Regions from separate parts of the Streptomyces sp. DT224 genome, predicted to be linked through region 1. Evidence: riboswitches for the same ligand, from Rfam matches in the RefSeq annotation. Region 1 holds a riboswitch; each other region holds the start of a gene.

What was found. Region 1 has a riboswitch for cyclic di-AMP ahead of ACLQ2N_RS33180 (M23 family metallopeptidase). Riboswitches for the same ligand answer to the same signal wherever they lie in the genome.
Region 2: another riboswitch for cyclic di-AMP. It lies ahead of ACLQ2N_RS10720 (transglycosylase SLT domain-containing protein); the one in region 1 lies ahead of ACLQ2N_RS33180 (M23 family metallopeptidase).
Region 3: another riboswitch for cyclic di-AMP. It lies ahead of ACLQ2N_RS25620 (M23 family metallopeptidase); the one in region 1 lies ahead of ACLQ2N_RS33180 (M23 family metallopeptidase).

Annotation. Positions count from the first base shown of each region.
Region 1 is NZ_JBNCLI010000017.1:8,361-14,763, forward strand. Features, by position in the region: gene ACLQ2N_RS33170 (tyrosine-protein phosphatase) at 1-557, opposite strand, end outside; gene ACLQ2N_RS33175 (alpha-galactosidase) at 752-2,842, shown strand; cyclic di-AMP (ydaO/yuaA leader) riboswitch at 3,138-3,293, shown strand; gene ACLQ2N_RS33180 (M23 family metallopeptidase) at 3,297-4,193, shown strand; gene ACLQ2N_RS33185 (SGNH/GDSL hydrolase family protein) at 4,377-5,231, shown strand; gene ACLQ2N_RS33190 (STM4011 family radical SAM protein) at 5,248-6,141, opposite strand; gene ACLQ2N_RS33195 (STM4012 family radical SAM protein) at 6,149-6,403, opposite strand, start outside.
Region 2 is NZ_JBNCLI010000004.1:71,479-77,881, reverse strand. Features, by position in the region: gene ACLQ2N_RS10735 (SpoIIE family protein phosphatase) at 1-1,159, opposite strand, end outside; gene ACLQ2N_RS10730 (antitoxin) at 1,297-1,485, opposite strand; gene ACLQ2N_RS10725 (FG-GAP repeat protein) at 1,570-3,090, opposite strand; gene ACLQ2N_RS10720 (transglycosylase SLT domain-containing protein) at 3,311-4,177, opposite strand; cyclic di-AMP (ydaO/yuaA leader) riboswitch at 4,181-4,365, opposite strand; gene ACLQ2N_RS10715 (2,3-dihydro-2,3-dihydroxybenzoate dehydrogenase) at 4,788-5,642, shown strand; gene ACLQ2N_RS10710 ((2,3-dihydroxybenzoyl)adenylate synthase) at 5,690-6,403, shown strand, end outside.
Region 3 is NZ_JBNCLI010000010.1:261,923-268,325, reverse strand. Features, by position in the region: gene ACLQ2N_RS25630 (M16 family metallopeptidase) at 1-920, shown strand, start outside; gene ACLQ2N_RS25625 (M16 family metallopeptidase) at 947-2,329, shown strand; cyclic di-AMP (ydaO/yuaA leader) riboswitch at 2,558-2,722, shown strand; gene ACLQ2N_RS25620 (M23 family metallopeptidase) at 2,736-3,575, shown strand; gene ACLQ2N_RS25615 (GntR family transcriptional regulator) at 3,783-4,487, shown strand; gene ACLQ2N_RS25610 (HPr family phosphocarrier protein) at 4,659-4,940, opposite strand; gene ACLQ2N_RS25605 (GNAT family N-acetyltransferase) at 5,114-6,403, shown strand, end outside.

The sequences.
Region 1 (6,403 bases):
TCGATGGCCTCCCGCCCGACGCCCACCGCCAGCAGCGTCACCGCGATCGACAGCCCGGCCCGGTCCTTGCCGGCCGCGCAGTGCATCAGCGCGGGCACGCTGTCCTCGGCCAGGGCGTGCAGCACCCGGCTGTGCTCGGCGGTGCGCTCCAGGATGATCGAGCGGTACGAGGCGACCATGCGGCGGGTCCCCTTGCCGTCGGCCAGGATCGAGCGCAGGTCCGCCAGGTCGCCGTCGCGCACCATCCGCCAGAACTGCGCCCCGTCCGCCGGGTCGCTGAGCGGGATGCTCACGTTCCGCACGCCCGGCAGCTCGATGTCCAGGCCGTCCAGCTTGTGGTCCGCCGCGTTGCGGAAGTCGAAGACCGTGTGCAGGCCGAGCCCGCCGAGGAACGCCGCGTCCTCGGCCGTGGCGTGCGCCAGGTGGCCGCTGCGGTAGAGACGGCCGTGCCTCACCCGGCGGCCGTCGGTGGTGGGGAGGCCGCCCAGGTCGCGGAAGTTGCGGACGCCGGTGAGCACGGGCTCCGTCGGCGGGGTCTGCGGCAGCTGCTGCGTCACGGTCACTCCTGGAGGCTCTGCCCCGGCGCGTGTCGCCGACGGGTCCACGACCGCGACGATACGACATCGGTTCCTGGGACAATCATCTCGGCCGGCGGCGCGGGATTTCCGGGCAGGCACCGTTGCCCCGCCACTGAGGACGGTCGATGATGTGCGGACCTGTGTGAATCCGTGGGCATGCGGACGGGGGCGCGATGATCGAGACGGGCGACCGGATCTGGCTGCTGACGGGGGCGAGCGGGAGCTACGCCCTCCGTCTCACCGGACGGCACGAACTGCTGCACCTGCACTGGGGCCCGCGCATCTCGCTGGCCGCCGCCCAGGCCCTGGCGTCGGCACCCGCGCCGCCCGTCCGGGGCTTCGAGTCCCCGCTCGACGGCCGCGAGGAGTACCCGGTCGAGGGCGGCCCCCGGTTCGTCCGTCCCGCCCTGTCGGTGCGCACCGACGAGGTGCGCGGGACCGCGTGGGTCTTCGCCGGAGACGCGGTGGACGGCGACGAGCTGCGGCTGTCCTTCGACGACCCGGTGCACCGCCTCGCGATCACGCTGCACTACCGGATGCGGGACGACTCCGACGTCATCGAGCGCTGGACCACGCTGACCCACACGGGACCGGACGGCCCGCCCCTCGAACTGCTCCGCGCCGACGCGGCGGCCTGGGCGCCGCCCGCCCGCGACCGCTGGCGGCTCAGCCGGCTGCACGGCCGCTGGGCGGCGGAGACCCGGCTGGAGCGCACGGAGCTCGCGTACGGGGAGCACCTGCTCTCCAGCCGGCGCGGCCACACCGGCCACCAGGGCCTGCCCTGGGTCGCCCTGGACGCGGACGGTGCCGCCACCGAGGAGACCGGGGAGGTCTACGGCTGCGCGCTCGGCTGGTCCGGGTCCTGGCGCATCGCCGTACAGCGGCTGCCGGACGGGCTCGTACAGATCACCGGCGGCGCCGGCCACGACGACTCCGGGCTGCTGCGGCTCGCGCCGGGGGAGTCGTACACCAGCCCGGTCTTCGCCGGGCTGTGGAGCGAGGGCGGTTTCGGCGGGGCGAGCCGGGCCTGGCACGCGTGGCAGCTCGCCCATGTCGTCCCCGACGCCTTCGAGCCGCGTCCGGTGCTCTACAACTCCTGGGAGGCCACCGGCTTCGACATCGCGGAGGACCAGCAGCGGGCGCTGGCCCGCCGTGCCGCCGCGATGGGCGTCGAGCTGTTCGTCGTCGACGACGCCTGGTTCGGGCAGCGGGTGAGCGACCGGGCCGGACTCGGCGACTGGACGCCGAATCCGGAGCGCTTCCCCGACGGTCTCGGGCCGCTCGCCCGCCATGTCCACGGCCTCGGCATGCGGTTCGGGATCTGGGTCGAGCCGGAAATGGTCAACCCCGACAGCGATCTTTACCGCGCCCACCCCGACTGGGTCCAGCACTTCCCCGGCCGGGAGCGCACCGAATTCCGCAACCAGCTGGTCCTCAACCTGGCCCGCCCCGATGTACGGGCGTATCTGTGGGAGAGCCTGGATGCCCTGCTCTCGGGCACGCCCGTCGACTACGTGAAATGGGACTTCAACCGCTGCTTCTCGGACGCCGGCTGGCCGGGCGCCGACTACCCGCAGCGACTGTGGACCGAGCACGTGGAGGCCCTCTACGAGCTGATCGACCGGCTGCGCGCCGCCCACCCCGGCGTCGCCTTCGAGTCCTGCTCGGGCGGCGGTGGCCGGATCGACCTCGGCATCCTCTCCCGTACCGACCAGGTCTGGACGTCCGACAACACCGACCCGCTGGACCGCCTCGCCATCCAGGACGGCTTCGGGCATCTCCACCCGGCGCGCGTGATGGCGGCCTGGGTCACCGACAGCCCGAACGTCCAGCTGAACGGCCGCCGCTCCTCGCTGCGCTTCCGGTTCGTCAGCGCCATGGCCGGGGTGCTGGGGATCGGCGGGGACCTCACCGAGTGGAGCGCGGCCGAGCTGGACGAGGCGCGCGGGTGGGTGGAGCTGTACAAGGAGATCCGCCCGGTCGTGCAGCTGGGCGAGCTGTACCGGCTGCGCGCGCCGGGCCCGGGGCTCAGCGCCGTGCAGTACGTGCGGGGCGCTGACACCGTCGTGCTGGCGTGGCTCCACGCGCAGCGGTACGGGGAGGAGCCGCCGGCGCTGCGGCTGCGCGGGCTCGACCCGGAGGCGGCGTACACCTGCCTGGACACGGGGGCGGTGCACCACGGTTCGGTGCTGATGCACCACGGGCTGCGGACGGGGCTGCGCGGCGACCTGGACGCGCGGGTGGTGCGGCTGCGCCGCGGATGATGGCCATGGCATGTCCGTATTGATGCGTTATGGACAAATCGCCCCGGTTGCGCGGGAGATGATCACCCGCTCGTGAGCGGGATCATATCCGTGACGGTGTGTGGTGGCGCCCCGGCTGGGTAGCCCCCGCGCCGCGCGGAAAGCCAAGATCCGTAATCCACGGAGTGTGACCGGAATTCCGCACCGCAATTCCGAAGCGGAATCCGGTGCCGAACCCGTGGCTTGTTTCCGTCGTCCCGGCTCGCTTACGTTCCATGTCCATCCGGATGGAACGCCCAATCCTGCCGCCGTCCGGAATTCGCATCCACTCACCGTGTGGCAGGAGCGGGGGAACCAGGTAAGCCGCCGACCGGGACGACCGGACGGCTAGGGGTGAAGTCGCGCCAGGCGCGGCCGGGCATCTCCAGCCCGAACCCGACAGCTCACCTCGCAGGCGCCGGAGAGGAAATTCTTCATGCCCAACTCGGGTAAGCACCGCCGTCCCAAGTCCAGCACCATCGCCCGCGGCGTCGTCGCCGCGAGCGCCGGCGGCGCCGTCATCGCGCTTCCGCTGCTCGGCGCCACCGGTGCCCACGCCGCGGAGCAGACCGCCCCGGCCACCTCGAAGTCGGCCGCCGCGCACACCGCCCCGGCCACGCCCGTGAAGAGCACCGGCACCACCACCTACTCCGTGGTCTCCGGCGACTACCTGTCGAAGATCGCGGCCCAGTACCACCTCAAGGGCGGCTGGCAGAAGCTGTACCAGGACAACCGCGAGGTCGTCGGCGAGAACCCGAGCCTGATCTTCCCGGGCATGAAGCTGACCCTCGGCGCCAAGGCCGCAGCCGCCACGCCGTCCGAGGCCCCCGCCAAGACGGCGGAGAAGACCGAGGCGAAGACCGCGGCGCCCAAGGCGGAGACGAAGACCGAGGCGAAGACCGAAGCCCCGGCCGCCCAGGACAACGCCTCCGGCTACGTCCACCCGGTCCCGGGCAACCACACCACCGCCTACCGCGCCTCCGGTGCCAACTGGTCCAGCGGCAGCCACACCGGGATCGACTTCCCCGTCTCCACCGGCACCAGCGTGAAGGCGATCACCTCCGGCACCGTCGTCACCGCGGGCTGGGGCGGCGCCTACGGGAACCAGGTCGTCATCAAGCACGCCGACGGCCACTACTCCCAGTACGGCCACATGTCCTCGCTCTCCGTCTCGGCGGGCCAGACCGTGACCGCGGGCCAGCAGGTCGGCCTCTCCGGCTCCACCGGCAACGCCACCGGCCCGCACCTGCACTTCGAGGTCCGCACAGGCCCGGAGTACGGCTCGGACATCGACCCGATCGCCTACCTGGCGTCGCACGGGATCTACGTCTGATCCAGGCAGTACCGGCCCGGTGATCCGGGTCACTGATCGGCAAAGAGGGACGGAGTGCCGCGGCACTCCGTCCCTCTGCTTATTCCCTCTTTACCGAAAACTGACCGGGTGGTTTATCTCACCCCCCGTCAACCCCTTATTACGGTCGCGTAGGTCACATTCCGGGGTGCAGGATATGCGTTTGTGGCAAACGATTCGAGCAACATCCAACAGGGCGTCATCGACCGACAGGGCGCCATCGGGTCGTACGCGGCGATTGGCGACAGCTTCACCGAGGGAGTCGGCGACCCCGGCCCCGACGGAACATTCGTCGGCTGGGCCGACCGGCTCGCGGTACTCCTCGCGGACCGGCTTCCCGAGCCCGGCACACCGACGGGCCCCGAGGGCTCGCCCGCTTCCGCGCACGGGAACTTCCGGTACGCCAATCTCGCCGTACGAGGACGCCTCCTCGACCAGATAGTCGAGGAGCAGGTGCCCCGCGCCAAGGAACTCGCCCCCGATCTGGTGAGCTTCTGCGCCGGGGGCAACGACATCATCCGGCCGGGCACCGACCCGGACGACGTGGCCGAACGCTTCGAGCGGGCGGTCGCCGACCTCACGCGGTCGGTCGGCACCGTCATGGTCACCACCGGCTTCGACACCCGTGGCGTCCCCGTGCTGCGCCATCTGCGCGGCAAGATCGCCACCTACACCGCTCACGTCCGGGCCATCGCCGACCGCTACGACTGCCCGGTCCTCGACCTCTGGTCGCTGCGCTCCGTGCAGGACCGGCGCGCCTGGGACGGCGACCGGCTCCACCTGTCGCCCGAGGGGCACACCCGGGTCGCGCTCCGCGCCGCCCAGGTCCTCGGCCTCGACGTGCCGGCCGACCCGGACCAGCCGTGGCCGCCACAGCCCCCGCGCGGCACGCTGGAGATCCGTCGCGACGACATCCACTGGGCGCGCGAGTACCTGGTCCCGTGGATCGGGCGGCGGCTGCGCGGCGAGTCCTCCGGGGACCACGTCGAGCCGAAGCGGCCGGACCTGCTGCCGCTCTGAACAGCCCCCGCTGTCCTCAGTCGCCCCGCGACCGCGTCGCGGCGACCGGGGACAGCGGCAGCGCCGCCGGGATCCGCTCCAGGACCCCGCCCGCGAAGACGTCGTACAGCGGCAGCGTCTCCAGGTGGACGTATCCGATGTGGCAGTCGCAGACGGCGAGCGGGCAGGCCCGCGGCCCCAGCGCCCGCCGATAGCTCCCGTCGTACAGATTGCCCAGCTCCGCCCGGACGAAGTGGCAGCGGCGCACCGTGCCGTCCCCGTCCACCGAGATCACCGACTCACCGGTCCGGCAGGGCAGCCCCGCCGAGCGGTGCGGATGGCGGCTGTACGGGAACAGCGGGTCGATCGCCGTCCACCGCTCCGCCTCCTCGTCCGTGTAGGTGTGCCCCTCCGCCGCGTTGACCCAGAGGTACACCTCGTCCGCGAGCGCCGCGCGCAGCCGCCGCGCCTCACCGAGATGGGCGTCGAACCCCACGACGCCCACGCTGTACCGGACCCCGAGGTCCTCCAGCTCCGCGCACCGGCCGAGGAAACGCTCGTACGGCGTCTGCCCCGGGTGGTACGTGCACCACAGCGCGATCCGCTCGCGGGCCGCCTCCGGCGCCTCGGCCAGCCACCGCGTCCGGCCGCTCAGATTCGTCTGGATCGCGACCCGGCGCACGTGCGGGAGGCCCGCCAGCTCCACGATCGCCCGGCGGTACCAGGAGCGCACCAGGCCCTCGCCCCACGGTGTGAACAGCACCGAGATCCGGTCACCGGTCTGCGCCGCCGCCCACGCGGTGAACCGTTCGAGCGCCGCCCGGTCGGCCCGCAGCTGCTCCGGGGTGTCGCGCCGCTTGGCGAACGGGCAGTACGGGCAGTCGTAGTCGCAGGAGGCGAGCGGGCCCCGGTAGAGAATGGTCAGGTCCACGGGTGACTCACTTCAGCTCGTACGCGGCCATCGCGGCCCGCACGGTGGGGGAGAAGAGCTCCGGGCCCAGCGCGTCGGAGTACGCCAGCCCCTCCGGCGACAGCCGCAGCAGTCCCTCGGCCGGGGCCCCGCCGTCGAGCCAGCCCCGGGCCCCGAACCGGGCCAGCTCCTCCGGGAAGTCCTCGTACGGCGAGGTGCCGAACCGCTCGCGGTACTCGGCCACGGGCATGCCCCGCGCCTGGAGCACCGACTGGAGGAGATG
Region 2 (6,403 bases), on a different contig from region 1:
GCGGGTCGCGGCGGGCGAGGAAGTGGACCGGGGCGTCGGAGATCATCGCGGACCGGTAGTGGTCCTCGTACGCCGGGTTCGCGAACCAGGGCAGCGCCTCCCAGAAGACCCGGCCGACCAGGGCGGCGCGGGACCGGCCGAGCATGTCCTCGGCGAGCGGGTTGACGTAGGTGAAGCGGCCGAAGCGGTCGAGCGAGAAGATGCCGCGCGGGAGCCGGTCGGCGGCCTCGGCGACGACCGGGTCCATGCCCAGGTCCACCAGGAAGCCGGTCAGGTGCCCGCCGGGCCCCTCGTGCGCCTGCCGGCGCCCGGACACCTCCAGCAGGTGGGAGCGCCCGTCCGGGCCGCGCAGCCGCATCCGGCGTACGACGGGGCCGCCGGATCCCGCCGCCTGCCGGGCGAGCGCCCAGAGCCCGTAGACGTCCTCCGGTGCGAGCCGGGCGGCCAGGGCGTCGATGGTGCCGGGGAAGCGGCCGGTCCCGGTGCCGAGGATCGCCGACAGGTCGTCGTCGGCCTCGACGGCACCGGTGGTGAGGTTCCAGTCGAAGCGGCCGATGCGCACGGGCGGGGACGTCCTGGCGGGCAGCTGTACGGGGAGCGGCTCGCCCTCCCACTCCGGCCGGACGCCCGCCTCCGCGAGGGCGGCAAGGTCGGCGCCCAGGCCGCGGGCGACGTGCTGGAGACGGCCCCGGTCGGCGGTGGGCACCGGCTCGTCGCCGGTCGCGGCGCGCAGGACGACGAGGACGCCGACCGGTGCGCGTCGGCGCAGCACAGGCACGTACAGGGAGCCGAAGGGGAACGGCAGTCCGGCCATCAGCTGCGGGAAGCGACGCATGGCGTCCTCGGCGTCGGCGAGGTACACCGGGCTGCCGGTGCGGAACGCCTCGGCGACCGGGAACGGCCGGTTCACGTGCATCCGCCACCAGGGGCGGAACAGGGGGCCGGGGAGCCCGGCGAGGACGGCGAGCCGGAGCAGGCCGGGGGTGCGCGAGGGGAGGTAGACCCCGCCGGCCCGGCCGCCGACCGCCTCGACGGCGTTCACGACGGACTGGGCGAGCACCAGGGACAGGTCGCCCGGCGCCCGGCCGTCCTCCGGTTGTGCGGGCGGGCCGTCGCTCGGGCCGAAGGGCAGCCGCCCGGCCGCGCCGTGCCAGGTCACACAGCCAGGATGCTCCCGGCCGGCCGGTGCGGCACGTCGGAGCCGCCCGGCCCATGCGCCCGGCGGGGCGCGGACACGCAGAAGCGGTGGACACCACGGCTGTGGCGTCCACCGCTCCCTCACGGCCCTGCGAGCGCCTACCGGCCCTCGTCGGGCGGGCGACGGTCACCGAGCTGGTCGTTCATCTTCTGCTGCGCCGAGTCGACCTGGCCGCCGTACTTGCCGCCGGTCTTCTTGTCGACGTAGTCGCCGCCCTTCTCGACTCCCTGGCGGGCCTGGTCCGGATGCCCCTTGATCATGCCCTTGATCTTGTCGAGCATGCTCATGACTGACCTCCTAGAGACGCTGACCGTTCCAGCATCCACGCCCCGCCGTGCCCGCGCATTCCGGGACGGACGGGCTCGGCGGCCCTACTCGTCGATCGCCTCGCCGAGGCGGGCCTTCGTCCGGGGGGCGCCGAGCGATCCGCCGTCGAAGGTCCACGATCCGGTGGCGCTCACACCGTCGGCCCCGGAGGGGAGCACCCAGACGACCCCGTTGCCCCCGTCCTCACCCGGAGCGGCGGCGAGCAGGTCGGAGCGCCCGTCGCCGTCGGGGTCGGTCAGGCGGACCCGGGCGCCCCAGGCGTCGTACGCCTCGGTCACCCCGGGCACCTCCCCGGAGTCCTGGTTCCAGGAGCGTGCGCCGGCCGTCGTGAGACCGTCCGACGCGCCGCGCAGCAGCCATACGGCCCCCGACTCGATGCGCGACATGTCCGCGCCCGGTGCTCCGACGTCCTCGCCGGGCGCTCCGACGACCACGTCCGCGTAGCCGTCGCCGTCGGTGTCGCCCACGGACAGGCCGGTGCCCCAGCCGTCGCCCTGCTCGGAGACGCCGGGGACGCCCAGGGAGTCCTGGGACCACCAGGCGGGCTCGGTGCCGGGCCCCGAGGCGCCGACGACCGGGCCGTCACCGGCACTGCCGTAGTAGACGCCGACCACGCCGCCCTCCGGCGCGTCGCTGCTGGTGCCGTCGGAGCGGTACGGGTCGCCCGTCACCAGGTCGTCGTAGCCGTCGTTGTTGATGTCCCCGGTGGCGACGGCGGGGCCGCCGCGCAGGGAGCGCTCGAAGCGGAGCCCCTGCACCTGGCCGGAGAAGTAGGCGGACCAGCCCTGCCCGCGGGCGGCGCCCGCGCTCGTCCCGGAGACGACGAGGTCGTCGAGGCCGTTGCCGTCGTAGTCGCCCGTGGTCAGGGACTTCGGGGCGATCTCGTGTCCGGGTTCGGCGGGGATCACGTTCTCGCGCTGGGCGGGGGCCAGGGGCGCGACCCCCTTCTTCAGCAGGGCCGGTTCGTAGCGGAAGAGCATGAGGTCGTACAGGTCGGTCACGGCCAGTTCGTCGCCGGGGATGTCGGGGCTGAAGTGGGCCGCCGCGAGCGCGCTGCCGAATCTCGCCCAAGCGCGGGGCTCGGCGGCCTGGAGCCAGTCGCTGTCGGCTCCGGTGAGCCCTTGCGGCGACCCCCACAGCACGACGGCGCCGCCCGCGTCGCCCACGGGCTCGATGTCCTCCCCGGGAACGCCGACGATCGCGTCGTCGTAGCCGTCGCCGTTCAGGTCTCCCGTGGCCAGGGACGCTCCGAAGGAGTCACCGGCCTCGGCGGCGCCGCGTACCCCTGGGGTGTTCTGGCTGAAGACGGCGGACGGGCTGGTGCCCAGGCCGTGCGCGGAGCCGTACTGCACGGTCACGAACCCGGCACCCGGCTTGGCGTCGATGGTCCCGCCGGGAGCGCCGATGAGCACGTCCTCGTGGCCGTCGCCGTCGAAGTCGCTGTGGCGGTCGTTCGCGTGCGTGGCGCCGGAGGTGACGGCGTAGGCGGAGGGCGCGGCGATGGCCGCACCCGTCAGCAGGAGGAGCGAGGCCGCGAGGACGGCGGCCGAACGGTACGTACGCACAAGTGGCTCCTTGGATCAAGGATGGCCGGGCGGGTCCGGGGGGCGCCGGGAAGAGCCCGCTGTCTTCCTGGACGCCCTGTTCGACACGTCTTGTGGCACAAGGGTTGTACGGTCTTTCCGCGACACGCGCGGTACGGCATGCGAAAGGGGTGGAAAGGAGCGCTTCCGCTCCTTTCCACCCCTGCTCACGGCCCTGCCCCGAGCGCGGGGCCGGTGTGGATCAGTACGCGCCGAAGACGTTGTCCATCGAGCCGTACGTGGCGGCGGCGTAGTTGCACGCGGCCGTGATGTTGGCGACCGGGTCGTAGATGTCCATCGACGTTCCGGGCACGTGGTAGGCGTCGAAGGTGGGCTGGATCACCTGGAGCAGACCCTTGGAGGGCGTGCCGTTGACGGCGTTGACGTCCCAGTTGTTGATCGCCATCGGGTTGCCCGAGGACTCGCGCATGATGTTGCGGTAGATGCCGTCGTAGCTGCCGGGGATGCCCTGCTGCGCCATGATGGCCAGGGATTCCTTGATCCAGCCGTCGAGGTCGTCGGTGTACGTGACGGCCGCCTGGGTCTCGGCGGGCTTCTCGGCGGCGACCGGGACGACGGTGCGCTCGGAACGGTCGGCGCGGTCGGCGCTCTCGGTCCGGGGAGCGGCGTCGCCGTTCTTCTCGGCGGTCTCCGCCTTGAATGCGCTCTTCTCCGCGGCCTTCGGGGCGGCGGCCTCGGACGTGGCGCCAATGGTCAGCTTCAGGCCCGGGTGAATGAGGTCGGGGTTGCTGCCGACAGCACCGCGGTTGTCCTTGTACAGCCGCTCCCAGCCGCCGCTGAGGGAATGCCCCTGGGCGATCTTGTAAAGCGAATCGCCGGACACCACGGAATAGGTGGAGGGCGCGGCCTCGCGGACGGCAATTCCCTTGCCGGCGACGGAAGTCGGGGCCGCCGCCTTTTCGGCGACGACGGACTTGGCGGGGGCGGCGGAGGCCGATCCGGCCGTGATCAGGGGGAGCGCGAGAACGGCTCCGCCCGCGCTGACGGCGATGAAACCGCGGGTCAGGGACGCGGACTTGGCACGACGGTGCTTACCCATGATGGGCATGGCGTATTTCCTCTCCGTCGCCTACGAGGTGAGCTGTCGGGTTCGGACTGGAGATGTCCGGTCGCGCATGGCGACTTCACCCCTAGCCGCTCCGGATTCCGGACCGGCGGCAAACCTGGGTCCCCCGCTCCTGCCGTACGTGAGTGGTCGGGTTCCCGGACGGCGGCAGGATTCGGCGTTCCATCCGGATTGATGACGGGACCGTAAGCGAGAAACGACGGCCGGAACAAGCCCGGAATTGCTGATCACAATTGTTTTGCAAGATCAATCAAAGGAAATGCTCATGATCGCCCGCGCCGGGGGAAGTCAAATTTCTTGGCACGACTGGGAACCGGGAGATCGGATCCTGCGTCAGAAACGGCCGACGTGACGCTGCCCACTGAAATCAGATTGCTCACGTTCGTCCGTTTTGAGGCGTTTGACCGCACCAAACCCTCTTTGATCGCCCTTCCTTGACCTTTTGCCCACTGGTCGACAAAAGGGGCATGGCGCGACGCGCGCGCGTCGTGGATCGCCGGTTCAGGCCCCCTCGCCCACGTGATCACCCTATGGTTAGGCTTACCTAAGTGTTGCCGTTTCCCGTTCACCGTCACATGGAGATCCCAGGACCATGGCGCCGCATTCCGCCTCTTCCTCCCGCCGTCCCCCCACCGCCGCGCCCGCCGTCGCCCCCGTCGAGCAGGAACTCACCGGCCGGCTGGCCCTCGTGACGGGAGCCGGACGCGGCATAGGCGAGGCGGTCGTGCGGGCCCTCGTCGCGCGCGGCTGCCGGGTTCTGGCGGCCGACGCGGCCCCGGAGGGGGTCGACGCCCTCGCCCGGGAGCACGACGGGGACGTCGTCGCCCGGACGCTGGACGTCACGGACGCGGCGGCCGTCGAGGCCCTGGTCGGCGAGGCCGAGCACACGCTCGGCGCCCTCGACATCGCGGTCAACGTCGCCGGGATACTGCGCTGTTCACCGGTCACCGAGCTGACCGACGAGGACTGGCGGGCGACATTCGCCGTCAACACCGACGGGGTGTTCCACGTCTCGCGGTCCGTCGCGCGCCGGATGGCGGACCGGGGCGCGGGCAGCATCGTCACCGTCGCGTCCAACGCCGCCGGCATCCCCCGCACGACCATGGCGGCGTACGCCGCGTCGAAGGCCGCGGCCGTCATGTTCACCAAGTGCCTCGGCCTGGAACTGGCCCCCCGGGGCGTCCGCTGCAACACGGTCTCGCCCGGCTCCACGCTCACCGACATGCAGCGCGGCATGTGGCCGGCCGATGAGGCGCACGACGACGGGCCAGCCGCCCAGCGCGTCATAGCCGGGGACCTGGCGAGCTACCGCACGGGCATTCCGCTGGGCCGGATCGCCGAACCGGCCGACATCGCCGAGGCGGTCGCCTTCCTCGTGTCCGACCGGGCCCGCCACATCACCCTGCACGACCTGTACGTCGACGGAGGCGCCACCCTGCGCGCCTGACCCGTCCGCCCGGCACCTCCGCAAACGCCCCCTGGAGTCCTGGAACGATGACCGCCTCACCGTACGAAGACGCCCCGACCTGGCCCGCCGAGTTCGCCGCCCGTTACCGCGCGGCCGGGCACTGGCGCGGCGAGACCTTCACGAGCATGCTGCGCGAACGGGCCGAGGCCCACGGCGACCGCGTCGCGCTGATCGACCCCGCGCCCGAGCGCCGCGCCTGGACGTACCGGGAGCTGGACGAGCGCGCGGCCCGGCTGGCGGCGGGCTTCCGGGCGCGCGGGATAGCCAGGGGCGACCGGGTCGTCGTCCAGCTGCCCAACATCGCCGAGTTCGCCGAGGTCGTCTTCGCCCTCTTCCGCATCGGCGCGCTTCCCGTATACGCGCTGCCCGCCCACCGCGAGGCGGAGATCGGCTACTTCTGCTCCTTCGCCGAGGCCGTCGCCTATGTCATCCCGGACAAGCACGCCGGATGCGACCACCGCGCGCTGGCCACCGCCGTACGGGAGCAGGCGCCCACCCTGAAGCACGTGTTCGTCGTCGGGGACCCCGGCGAGCACACCGCCCTGTCCGACGTGCCGTGCGACGCGGCCGGGGACCCGGAGGACGGGCCCGAGCCGCACGATCTGGCCTTCCTCCAGCTGTCCGGCGGTACCACGGGGGTGCCCAAGCTCATCCCCCGTACGCACGACGACTACATCTACTCGCTGCGCGGCTCCAACGAGATCTGCGGCGTCGACGCGGACACCCGCTTCCTGGTGGTC
Region 3 (6,403 bases), on a different contig from region 1:
ACGTCCCGTACGGCACCGCGTTCGAGCGGCTGACCGCGCTGGCCTACCCCGAGGGCCACCCGTACCACCACACCCCGATCGGCTCCATGGCCGACCTGGACGCGGCGACCCTGGAGGACGCCCGCACCTTCTTCCGTACGTACTACGCGCCGAACAACGCGGTGCTGTCGGTCGTCGGCGACATCGACCCCGAGCAGACCCTTGCCTGGATCGAGAAGTACTTCGGCTCCATCCCCTCCCACGACGGCAAGCAGCCGCCGCGCGACGGCTCGCTGCCCACGGTCATGGGCGGCCAGCTGCGTGAGGAGGTACGCGAGGAGGTGCCGGCGCGCGCCCTGATGGCCGCGTACCGGCTGCCCCACGACGGCACCCGTGAGTGCGACGCCGCGGACCTCGCCCTGACCGTGCTCGGCGGCGGCGAGTCGTCCCGGCTGCACAACCGCCTGGTCCGGCGCGACCGTACGGCCGTGGCCGCCGGATTCGGACTGCTCCGGCTCGCCGGAGCGCCCTCCCTGGGCTGGCTGGACGTCAAGACGTCCGGCGGCGTGGAGGTGGCGGAGATCGAGGCCGCGGTCGACGAGGAGCTGACCCGGTTCGCCGAGGAGGGCCCCACGGCGGAGGAGATGGAGCGCGCCCAGGCCCAGTTGGAGCGCGAATGGCTGGACCGCCTCGGCACGGTCGCGGGCCGCGCCGACGAACTGTGCCGGTACGCCGTGCTGTTCGGCGACCCGCAGCTCGCGCTGTCCGCCGTGAACCGGGTCCTCGACGTCACCGCCGAGGAGGTCAAGGCCGCCGCGCAGGCGCAGCTGCGGCCCGACAACCGGGCGGTCCTGGTCTACGAACCGGTCGAGCCCGCCGAGGCAGCCGAAGAGGCCGACGCCGCCACCGACACCGACGCGCACGAAGGGGCGGACCAGTGACCGACGCTGCCGCGACTGAAGTTTCGATGCAGTTCCACCCGCAGCCCGCCCCCGGCGTGGCCCGCCCCTGGGCCTTCCCCGCGCCCGAGCGGGGCTCCCTGCCCAACGGCCTCACCGTCCTGCGCTGCCACCGCCCCGGCCAGCAGGTCGTCGCCGTCGAGATCTTCCTCGCCGCCCCCCTGGACGCCGAGCCCGAGGGCCTGGACGGCGTGGCGACGATCATGTCGCGCGCGCTGTCCGAGGGCACCGACAAGCACAGCGCCGAGGAGTTCGCCGCCGAGCTGGAACGGTGCGGCGCCACCCTCGACGCCCATGCCGACCACCCCGGCGTCCGGGTCTCCCTGGAGGTCCCGGCCTCCCGCCTGGCCAAGGCGCTCGGCCTCGTCGCCGAGGCGCTGCGGGCGCCGGCCTTCGCGGACAGCGAGATCGAGCGCCTGGTGCGCAACCGGCTGGACGAGATCCCGCACGAGCACGCCAACCCGGCCCGCCGCGCGGCCAAGCAGCTCTCCAAGGAGCTTTTCCCGGCCACGGCCCGCATGTCGCGTCCGCGCCTGGGCACCGAGAAGACCATCGAGCGGATCGACGCCGCTGCCGTGCGCGCCTTCTACGACGCGCACATCCGCCCGTCCACCGCCACCGCCGTGGTCGTCGGCGACCTCACGGGCATCGACCTGGACGCGCTGCTCGCCGAGACCCTCGGCGACTGGTCCGGGGACGCCTCCGAGCCCCGCCCCGTCCCGCCGATCACGGCCGACGACACCGGCCGGGTGATCATCGTGGACCGCCCCGGCGCGGTGCAGACGCAGCTGCTGATCGGGCGCATCGGCGCGGACCGCCACGACAGCGTGTGGCCCGCCCAGGTTCTCGGCACCTACTGCCTGGGCGGCACGCTGACGTCCCGGCTCGACCGGGTGCTGCGCGAGGAGAAGGGGTACACCTACGGCGTGCGGGCCTTCGCCCAGGTGCTCCGCTCCGGCGCCGCCGACTCCACCTCGGGGGCGACGGGCGCCGCGATGCTCGCCATCAGCGGTTCCGTGGACACCGAGTCCACCGGTCCGGCGCTGGACGACCTCTGGAAGGTGCTGCGGACGCTGGCCGCCGAGGGGCTGACGGACACCGAGCGCGAGACGGCCGTGCAGAATCTCGTGGGCGTCGCGCCCCTGAAGTTCGAGACGGCGGCCTCCGTCGCGAGCACTCTCGCCGACCAGGTGGAACAGCACCTCCCGGACGACTACCAGGCGACGCTGTACGCGCGTCTCGCTGAGACCGGCACGGTGGAGGCGACCGCGGCCGTGGTCAGCGCCTTCCCGGTGGACCGGCTGGTCACGGTCCTGGTCGGCGACGCCTCGCGCATCGAGGAACCGGTCAGGGCGCTCGGCATCGGAGAGGTGTCGGTCGTCACCGGCTGATCTGTCGGTCAGCCCGCTGAGCGGGCTACGAGGGCTCCGGCGCGCGGTCGCCGGAGCCCTCGTGCGCGTCCGGCCGCTTTCCGGCCGCTGTGCACCTTTTGCTCGCCGAGGGGCCGGCTCGCCCTGTGGGATGCGCTACAAAACCCCTTGTCCGTTTGGTGGTGGGAAGTCCGTCCGCTTAGCGTCGGGTCCGCTGTCCGCCACTCGTACGCGCATCCGTGACGTACCGGGCAGCCATCGCCGAGTCCCCGTCAGGCGCGAGCCCGGGGAGCCGGGGACCCACGCAGTCCCTGGGGTGAATCGGATGCCCGCGCTCCGTCAGCGGAGGCGTCCGTAGGAGACCTTCCTGCTCCGAACCCGTCAGCTAACCCGGTAGGCGAGAAGGAAGGAAAGGACCCGTCACCCCATGGCGTTCACCCGTGCCACCGGGAAGCACCGTGCCCCGAGCCGCCTGACGCGCGCCGGCGCCAAGGCCGTCGGCGTCGCCACGCTCGCCGCCGGCGGTGTCATCGGCTCCCTGGCTTCCCCGGCCCTCGCCGCCGACGACGGTACGGCCCCCGCCGCCACCGAGACCGGCCTCTCCCAGCTCCTCGCCATCGAGAGCACCCTCGCCGACCGGATCGACGCCCAGGCCGAGGCGCAGCAGCACCAGGCCGAGGCCGCCGAGAAGAAGGCGGCGGCCAAGGCGACGGCGGTGGCCAGGAAGAAGGCCGAGGCCGCGAAGAAGAAGGCCGTCGAGACGGCGGCCAAGGCCAAGGAAGCGGCCACGGCGAAGGCCAGGGCCGCCCGCGAGGCGTCCGCCCGCGCCGGCCGCTCCTCCGCCCGCACCGCGCTGGGCTCGTCCTACCGGCTGCCCGTCGCCGGCTCGTACGTGACCACCGGCTACAAGTCCAGCGGCTCGCTCTGGTCCTCCGGCAGCCACTCCGGCATCGACTTCCACGCCGTGTCCGGAAGTTCGGTCGTCGCCGTCGGCGCCGGCACGGTCGTGGAGGCCGGCTGGGGCGGGGCGTACGGCAACAACATCGTGCTCCGGATGGCGGACGGCACGTACACCCAGTACGGCCATCTCTCCTCGATCGGCGTCTCCGTCGGCCAGAGCGTCGCGGCCGGCCGGCAGATCGGGCTCTCCGGCTCGACCGGCAACTCCACCGGCCCGCACCTCCACTTCGAGGCCCGGACGACGCCCTCCTACGGCTCCGACATGGACCCGGTCGCCTATCTGCGCGCCCACGGCGTCAGCGTCTGACGGGCTCAGGCCCCTGCCGAAGGCCCCGGCATCCCGCCGGGGCCTTCGCCGCGTCCGCACCTCCGTGTGCGCCTTCGGCCGCTGCGCCGCGGCAAAAGATATTCACGAATTCCCGCCCGGCATCGGAAATGCGAGCGCATTGCAATAGAGTCACGCCAGAGGTGTCGATCGGCCGCTGTTCGCGGGGATTGAGGCGGAGGTTCGGACATGCGTGTTCCGGCGCATTCGGTATGCACGGCAATCCGTGACGACATCGTCTCCGGTGTCTTCGAACGCGGCAGCCGGCTCACCGAGGAGGTGCTCGCGCGGCGTTACGGGGTCTCCCGCGTCCCCGTACGGGAAGCGCTGCGCACCCTGGAGTCGGAGGGCTTCGTCGTCACCCGCAGACACGCCGGAGCCTGCGTCGCCGAGCCCTCGGAACAGGAGGCCGCCGACCTGCTGGAAGTCCGCATGCTGCTGGAACCGCTGAGCGCCGCCCGCGCGGCCCAGCGCCGGACGGAGGCCCACCTCAAGGTGTTGCGCGGCCTGGTCAGGCTCGGGCAGGAGCGGGCCCGCCGCGGTGAGGGCGAGGACCTGCGCTCCCTGGCCGGCTGGTTCCACGAGACGCTGGCCCAGGCATCCGGCAGCCCGGGCCTCATCGCCCTGCTCACCCAGCTCCGCCACAAGATCGCCTGGATGTACGCGGTCGACCAGCCGGCCCGCCCGGCGGAAGCCTGGGCCGATCACGGGGCCCTCGTGGACGCCGTGGCGCGCCGGGACGCGGAGCGGGCGAGGGCCCTGGCCGCACAGCTCGCCGAACGCCATGGCGCCACGCATCGGCTCCGCCGCGCCGCCCGTCCCGCCGGCGTGCCCCGGGCCGGCCGTGTGAGGGCTTCGCAACCTGCCGTACACACCGCGAGCGGCCGGAATTAACAAAGGGCGCGTACAAATAAAGAAAGGCGCGTGTGAAAAGGCCGGGACAAGTGGCGCCGCCCATTCTTTCCGGGTCGCCGCCACTTCGCCCCGCACACGTAAAAGCCGCGGCGCCCCATGCAGGGGGCCGCGGCTTTCCCGTGAGAATTCCGGCGGTGTCGGCCGCTCGGCTCAGACGGTCTCCGGAAGCTCCTCGAGGCCCTCGGCGACCAGCTTCGCCAGGCGGTCCAGAGCCGCCTCGGCGTTGTCCGCGTCGGACGCGAGCACGATCTCCTCGCCGCCCTGGGCGCCGAGACCGAGCACCGCGAGCATGGAGGCCGCGTTCACCGGGTTGCCGTCCGCCTTGGCGATGGTGACGGGAACGCCGGAGGCCGTGGCGGCACGGACGAAGATGGAAGCGGGGCGGGCGTGCAGGCCCTCGGCCCAACCGACGTTTACGCGGCGCTCAGCCATGGTTCTGCCCTTCAAGAATCAACGGTTGTCTAGACCAGTGTCTCATGTGGTGCGCGATGCTCCGGGCAGACCCGCGGGCCCTCCCGGGCGCCGCGTCCGCGGTCGTCCGGAGACCTCAGACTGCCCCGGCCCCGGCACCCCCGCGACCCGTGCGACAGCCGTAGGCTTTCCCCATGCAGCCCTCTCCGGAGCAGAGTCCGCAGCACGCCTACCCCGATCACTGGGAGGCGGACGTGGTGCTCCGCGACGGCGGCACCGCGCGGATCAGGCCGATCACCACGGACGATGCCGAGCGGCTGGTCAGCTTCTACGAGCAGGTTTCCGACGAGTCGAAGTACTACCGCTTCTTCGCGCCCTACCCCCGGCTCTCCGCCAAGGACGTCCACCGCTTCACCCATCACGACTACGTCGACAGGGTGGGCCTGGCCGTCACGGTGGGCGGCGAGTTCATCGCCACCGTCCGCTACGACCGGATCGACGCGACCGGCCGCCCCGCCTCGGCCCCCGCCGACGAGGCCGAAGTCGCCTTCCTCGTCCAGGACGCCCACCAGGGCCGGGGCGTGGCCTCGACCCTGCTCGAACACATCGCGGCCGTCGCCCGCGAACGCGGCATCCGGCGCTTCGCGGCGGAAGTGCTGCCCGCCAACACCAAGATGATCAAGGTGTTCCGGGACGCCGGCTACACCCAGCAGCGCAGCTTCGAGGACGGGTCGGTCCACCTCACCCTGGACCTCGAACCCACCGCCGAGTCCCTCGCCGTCCAGCGCGCCCGTGAACAGCGCGCCGAGGCCAAGTCCGTGCAACGGCTGCTCGCCCCCGGCTCCGTCGCCGTCATCGGCGTCGGCCGCACCCCCGGCGGCGTCGGCCGCACCGTCCTGCGCAACCTGCTCGGTGCGGGCTTCACCGGCCGCGTCCACGCGGTGAACAGCGCCCTCTCCGCCGGCCAGGACACCATCGACGGGGTCCCGGCGCACCGCTCCCTGGGCGAGATCGGCGAGGCGGTCGACCTCGCGGTGGTCGCCGTGCCCGCCGACCGGGTCCCGGAGGCCGTCGCGGACTGCGGCGAACACGGCGTCCAGGGCCTGGTGGTCCTCTCCGCCGGCTACGCGGAGTGGGGCGCCGAGGGCCGCGAGCGCCAGCGGGAACTGGTGCGCCAGGCCCGTTCGTACGGGATGCGGATCATCGGGCCCAACGCCTTCGGCGTCATCAACAACTCCGAGGCGGTCCGGCTCAACGCCTCGCTCGCCCCGGACCGGCCCGCCTCCGGGCGCATCGGCCTGTTCACCCAGTCCGGCGCCATCGGCATCGCCCTGCTCTCCGGGCTCTACCGGCGCGGCGCGGGCCTCTCCACCTTCATCTCGGCGGGCAACCGCGCCGACATCTCCGGCAACGACTTCCTCCAGTACTGGTACGAGGACCCGGACACCGATGTCGCCCTGCTCTACCTGGAGTCGCTGGGCAAC